One region of the Sporosarcina sp. P7 genome, then DNA from elsewhere that is predicted to be linked to it. Evidence: riboswitches for the same ligand, from Rfam matches in the RefSeq annotation. Region 1 holds a riboswitch; each other region holds the start of a gene.

Evidence for each region. Region 1 has a riboswitch for cobalamin ahead of CSV60_RS14920 (ABC transporter substrate-binding protein). Riboswitches for the same ligand answer to the same signal wherever they lie in the genome.
Region 2: another riboswitch for cobalamin. It lies ahead of CSV60_RS12510 (S-layer homology domain-containing protein); the one in region 1 lies ahead of CSV60_RS14920 (ABC transporter substrate-binding protein).
Region 3: another riboswitch for cobalamin. It lies ahead of CSV60_RS08400 (hypothetical protein); the one in region 1 lies ahead of CSV60_RS14920 (ABC transporter substrate-binding protein).

What each region holds. Positions count from the first base shown of each region.
Region 1 is NZ_PDZF01000022.1:6,895-9,168, forward strand. It holds gene argS (arginine--tRNA ligase) at 1-909, shown strand, start outside; cobalamin riboswitch at 1,245-1,372, shown strand; gene CSV60_RS14920 (ABC transporter substrate-binding protein) at 1,512-2,274, shown strand, end outside.
Region 2 is NZ_PDZF01000013.1:29,400-31,673, forward strand. It holds gene CSV60_RS12505 (S-layer homology domain-containing protein) at 1-663, opposite strand, end outside; gene CSV60_RS12510 (S-layer homology domain-containing protein) at 939-1,229, opposite strand; cobalamin riboswitch at 1,280-1,461, opposite strand; gene CSV60_RS12515 (S-layer homology domain-containing protein) at 1,677-2,274, opposite strand, start outside.
Region 3 is NZ_PDZF01000007.1:30,263-32,536, reverse strand. It holds gene CSV60_RS08410 (DUF1646 family protein) at 1-491, opposite strand, end outside; gene CSV60_RS08405 (hypothetical protein) at 591-851, shown strand; cobalamin riboswitch at 1,068-1,207, shown strand; gene CSV60_RS08400 (hypothetical protein) at 1,407-1,679, shown strand; gene CSV60_RS08395 (energy-coupling factor transporter transmembrane component T) at 1,697-2,274, shown strand, end outside.

The DNA.
Region 1 (2,274 bases):
CGCGTGCATTTCGATAACTGGTTCTCGGAAACATCCCTATATAACAACGGCAAGATCGAAATCGCACTCCAAAAACTTCGTGAAAATGGCCATGTCTATGAAGAAGACGGCGCGACTTGGTTCCGCTCCACTACATTTGGTGACGATAAAGACCGTGTATTAATCAAACAAGACGGATCATTCACGTACTTAACACCGGACATTGCCTATCACCAAGACAAGCTAAGTCGTGGATTTGATAAACTAATCAATATTTGGGGAGCAGACCACCACGGATATATTCCACGTATGAAAGCAGCAATCCAGGCGCTAGGTTATGACCGCGATACGCTCGAAGTAGAAGTGGCGCAAATGGTTCAGCTCTATAAAGACGGAGAAAAATTCAAAATGAGCAAGCGCACAGGAAAAGCGGTCACATTGCGTGAACTCGTAGAAGAAGTCGGATTAGACGCTGTACGGTATTTCTTTGCGATGCGCTCAGGCGATGCACAAATGGACTTCGATTTAGATTTGGCAGTATCCAAATCCAATGAAAACCCTGTCTACTACGCACAATACGCGCACGCACGTATCTGTTCAATCCTACGTCAGGCAAAAGAACAGAACGTGGAAGCGTCAACGAAAAACGTCACGCTATTGCAAGATGAGAAAGAATTGGAGCTACTGAAGAAGCTCGGAGATTTCCCGAAACTTATCAGCGACTCAGCTCGCATGCGCGCACCGCACCGCGTGACGACATATATTCAAGAACTAGCAGCTACATTCCATAGTTTCTACAATGCGAATAAAGTGCTCGACCCGGAAAATAAAGACCTGTCCGAGGCACGTTTGGCTTTGATCACAGCAACTAAAACGACGATTGCGAACGCATTGAAATTAGTTGGCGTTGAAGCACCGGAAAGAATGTAATATCTCGAAAACGGCCAAGCAGATTATTTACTGCTTGGCTTTTTTATGTCTTTGGAAGTACTGCCTTTCAAAGTTTCATCAAATCCAACGAAATATCCCAATAGCGCGATCTTCAAGCAGTTTGGCGCGGTTACACATCATAATAGCGCGGATCACTCAACGATTGGCGCGGTTACATAGAGTAATTGCGCGGTGTTAAACACGAAATGCGCGGTCTATTCCAGTTTTAGCGCGGTTCAACCTACCACCACAAGAACAGGTAGGAAGTGGGATGACTTTTGAAAGATCAGCACCGCCCTGTACAACCCTCACTATTACCGCTATAATAAAGCATAATTACATATCTTCTAAAAGGTTCTCAATACTAGAGATGAAAAGTGAAATCGGTTCAAATCCGATGCGGTCCCGCCACTGTACGTGCTATGCACAAGCCAGGTCACCCTGCCTTTTTAGAAAATGAAGTTCCGCAGCAACCTACGAGGATAGGTGTACTGGAAGAAGTCGCGTCCTGATTTCATCCCACCTAATCCTTCGAATGATCGAAGGTTTTTTCATGTCTGCGACTTGCGTAATGCCACACACATATTAAAGGAGGAACACACATGAAGAAGTTTTTACAACTACTGCTGACAGCTATGCTCGCGGTACTACTACTCGCAGCATGTGGAAGCGATAGTGCAAAAGAAGAAACACCAGCAGATGAAAATCAAGCTGGCAAAGAAACGAAAACAGAACAAGCATCAACGGATACAACGAGTTATCCATACACCCTGACAGATGCGATTGGCGAAGAAGTTACATTTGAAAAAGCGCCGGAAACTGTCATTTCATTACTTCCAAGCAACACGGAAATTTTATACGGAATTGGTGCAGGGGATAAAGTCATTGCAGTAACAGAAAACGATGATTATCCTGAAGAAGTAACGGAGCTTGATACAGTAGGAGACTTTACGGTCAACATAGAAAAAGTGATTTCATTGCAACCGGAAGCAGTGTTCGCAAATGAAATGATGATGGGTTCGAATGAAGAAGGATTGAATCAGATTCGCGACGCAGGCATCCCTGTGATTGTTATACAGAATGCAGGAACATTTGAAGAGACATATGAAACGATTGAACAGATTGGTAAAGTTATGGACAAAAATGCGGAAGCGAATCAAATCGTTGAAGATATGAAAACGAAAGTCGCTGATATCGAAAAGAAAGCAGCGGACATCACGGACAAGAAGCGCGTGTTCATTGAAAACTCCGATGCGCCTGAAATTTATACGCCAGGAAAAGGAACTTTCCCACAACAGTTTTTGGATATGATCAATGCTGAAAACATCGTGACAGAAGAAGGTTGGATTATGATTAGTCCTGAAA
Region 2 (2,274 bases), on a different contig from region 1:
TTTTTCTACTTTTAACGCTGTTTCTGTACGAACTACGAATGTCGCCATTTGACCTCTTGTCACCAATCCATTAGGTGAGAAAGTAGTCGGTGTGGTACCCGTTGTAATATTAAGTGCTAGTAATGCAGCTACATAACCCGCGTATGCATCTTTTGGTTTCACATCTTTGAAACGATTAGCAGCTAATGGCTCTTCTTTCAAATCAAAACCTAAAGTTAGAATTTTAGCCATTTGAGAGCGTGTCAAATTATTGTTCGGTTTGAATGTTTTAACACCTTTCTCTTCATATCCCTTGATATATCCAGCATTAGCTAATGCTGCGATAGGACCATAATACGGCGTGCCTTTTTTAACATCCTTAAATCCAGGATCTTTCACATTCACTGTGTCCAAGTCTAGTACATGTGCTAGAATCTTAGCGGATTGTGCACGTGTTACAGAAGCATTTGGACGGTATGTACCATCATCGTACCCTTTCACTACACCACGCCCTGCCAATTCCAACACAGGTTTATAGTAGTGCACTGCCGGATTCGTTACATCTTTGAAGCTAATTGCTGCATTTGTTTCTGCTGGAACAGCCGCAACGAATGCCCCAGTTGCTACTGTTGTTGCTAAAGCCGCTTTAAATAATTTGTGTGAAGCCATTGAAGTCTTTTTCAATAAATTTACCCCCCGAGTAATTAGTTAGTTCAAGACTAGTTTACCATATCCCTACATGAATGTATTACCAATTATTATTTTATTTTGATTTAAAGTTAAAGTAAGTTAGAGAAAGAGGCATTAAATAGTTCTGAAGCCTTTTCTTATTAGTTGTTTTTTCTATTTCCGCTAGCTTTATTAATCTTTATATACTGAATAGAATTATGACAGATTAAATACCCCCTTCTCCTATAATGTCAGGTTGAAGGGGGTATTAAGTAACTGTGCTATTTGATTCATTTTACCTCCGAAAATTCTATTATCATTTTCGCTGCATGAGTTCCCGTTGTGGAAATCCCCTGCATATAATGACCATTTTCTCCTGTTGCCATTTCTAAATAATATAACATGCCGATTGCTTTTTGTGATTCCCCGTCGTATTTCTTAATGTCTGGAAACGGCACTTTCGTTTCCCCATTATATTTTGTGCCGTTTTGAATTTCATACGCATGATAAAACATTAAAGCCATTTGAGCACGTGTCACTTTAGCTGCTGGCATGAACTTACCATCTTTCCCTTTGACCAAACCATGATGCTAAGCAGCTTCCATTTCCGCAATCGTTTTATCTGCATAATTTACTGTATTTCTAATTGGCAAGTCTCCTGACTTATGGGTAATCGTTTCTTCCTTCCTAGTTTTCCAACCAGTGGCTATATAGAAGTCGCTTCCCATATACAGTGGCCGAACCGTTCAGGATTCTCACCTGATTCCTTTTCATCTCTGTGATAAACAGAGAACCAATATATTATTATTTAGTTAACACTATCGTTGTTATCAATCTGGCAGTATGCAATAGCACGAAACATTATATTACTTGAATGTACATATAAATTCGACTGTTTCTTTTGATGATGCATGATAGTCAGCGAATTGCATTAAACCAATATCTTTGAATAAAGGCAATAGATTTAGTTAATCATCCTCTATAAAAAGCACCCGCCAAGTTCATATCAACAGGTGCTTGCCATCTATTTACGTAATCGATTCTACTACAAATTCTTCATCATCTTCAATAGGTGACGGGGGAGCTATGTTCACGGTGATGATTAAATCTTTCGCTCTGTTCCCCGCTTCATCTATCGCGCTATACGTAATTGTATAAGTGCCACTGTTAGATGTATTGAGCTCCTTAATAATATTTCCTGCATCATCCGTAATGACAGTCTGAAGCGCAATCTGTTTACCTGAATAGTCAGTTGCCTGAACTACTGGAAGTGTAAATTGCGCCCCATTTTTCACGTGCAACTGCTTCTCGCCTTTGTATTGCCAAACAGGAGATTTATCAGTTGGTTGCTGTGGCTTGTTCTGTTCAGGTTCTACTGGAACAGAAGCTGTTTTATATAAAAAGGATGCGAATTGTCCGCGTGTTGTGGTATTTTTCGGATTAAATGATAAAACAACAGGATTGGTAATATCAAAAAAGTCGAGCACATCAATAAATGGTTGTGCTTCTAATTTCGCCTTCCCCAAATCTTTTACATCTCTTGTAAATGTCTGCTTCGCAACAAATCCTACAAGATCCGTTTTGTGAATGGCATTATACGCACGAACTAGAACAATCGCCATATTT
Region 3 (2,274 bases), on a different contig from region 1:
TCCAGTTTATTCGTCGCAATCGTCGATAGTGGCTCGCCGATTGGTGTCAGCACCGCACCCATGCCGATTGCGTAACACGCCAAGATCACAAAACGAATTTCTGAACGTCTGTCCATTTGCAAGACGGATGCGATCGCCACGAGGACTAACGCTGCAATAATGGCCGTGATAACACTAGAAATCAATCCCAATCCCATAATAATCAGCGCCAAGAATAATCTGAATGGAATAATTCGGCTACCTGCTACTACCGCTTTCTCAAATGGATGTCGTATCCAGCGAAAGACTATTCCCGCCGCAAGAACGGCGAGCGTAATATGCAATGGATCGCGTAACGCCTTATTCCACAACTCCCACTGCAACACCCCACTAACAAATGCCGCAGCACACCCCATAACGAATAAAAACAGCTCCAAATTACGTTCAATACGAGGGACCGTAAACGGCAGCAATAACACCAAACCTAAAATAATGAGCAAACCAGTGACCATAGGTATCTCCTTTCATCAATCTTTCTTCTACACTGTATGCAAAAAGCCGATTCATCTTGCATAGAGTCTGAATAGAATAGATAAAGAGGGGGACACGCATTGGAAGTTTCAGATATTGTACTGATCCCTGTTATTATTGGGTTAACGGAAATTTTAAAGATGTATGGTCTGCCGAAAAAATTGATTCCGATCTTTTCCTTACTTTTAGGCATCGGTAGCGGGATCTTCTACTTGTTTCCAAATGATTGGAAGTCTGGGATACTGGGCGGAATTATTATGGGGTTGTCCGCGAGCGGATTGTATTCGAGTGGGAAGACGATTGTAAAGAAGCCACCGTGTGATGAGGAAGATGAGAAGTGATAGGCGCATTTTTATAGGCAGTATAAAGACCCCCGTGTGTTGTGAGTTGACATGGAAGGGTCTTTTATTTGGATTCTACTAAATTAGGCATAAAGATGATAAAGGACGTGATGAAATTCTTTCATATACAAAGTACATAATAACTAGACAGTGACACATTGACTCTCAGTACACCGTCTATTGATTTTCCCCCGCAAAAACTATATGCTAGTTAATAGTCACCTAGAGTGTTTTGGTTCTTTGTCCCGTAAACAAAGAATAAATAGAAATCAGGTGAGAATCCTGAGCGGTCCGGCCACTGTAATGGGGGAAATATGCCCCTAAGTCAGGAGCCTTGCCAAAGTATGTAAGCATGACACCTTCATGGTCCCCATCTCATTCAGGAGGTGGGGACTTTTTGATTTCAAAACTACACTGCCACTGAAAAAACTGCTCCGTCTATTTCAATGAAAAAGTAGAGGCTTCCACGCTAAAACTAGCTGGCGGACCGATCCACTATACGTCGTCACTGTAAATCATTTAGACGATTCTCTCATTCCCCAGGAAATGATCGTGATGCCACATGGCAAACGACTGAATGACTTTACAGACGGGATCACATTGATTGAAGGTATGAACGACTTTCAATTCCAAGATTGCTGCAGGTTTGGTCATCGTAGTAATCAGAAGGATGAAAAAAAGAAGGCGTCAAAGAGATTAGAGCGATATAATGAAGAAAGATATAGTAGCCGTAGCGTTAGTCAATATGAACCGCAGGGCGGTGATGAAGTGGAATTTCATTACACATGTGATGTAGGTAGAGAATTAGACAGCTATATACGAAAATAAAGAAAGTAGGAAACTAGATGAGCGCATTCTCAAACTTTCACCCACTATTGCTACTTGTCTACGTTACAGTCGTTTTAGTCACGATGTTCAGCTCGTTTCATCCGATCATCGTGGCGCTGGCCATGATCGGGGGCATTCTGTATTTTCTCATGCTGCACGGAGTCCGGACAGCAACTAAAGACTTGATCTATTACTCTTTTGTTTTTCTACTAATTGCCGTAGCGTATCCAGCAACTGTACATAACGGTTTCACTCCGTTATTTTTCCTCCATGAACACGCGGTAACGCTGGAAGCTGTGACGAAAGGACTCGTCATTGCGGGAGCCGTAGTTGCAACCAGTTTCTGGACGAAAAGTTATTTCGAGATTTTCACGACGAACACACTATTTGCCGTACTGACGAAAGTGTCCGCTAGCCCCAGAATTCTCGTTTCCATGCTGTGGCGATTCATTCCGTTATTCAAAATAAAATGGCGTGAAAACCAAATGGCACAACGCGGAATCGGCTATTACAATGTAGGGAGCAGAGTGGAAAAATTCCGTCGCGCGTTCGCATTGTGGCGGCAGACGCTCGTTCAGACAGCGGAGTTTGTCAT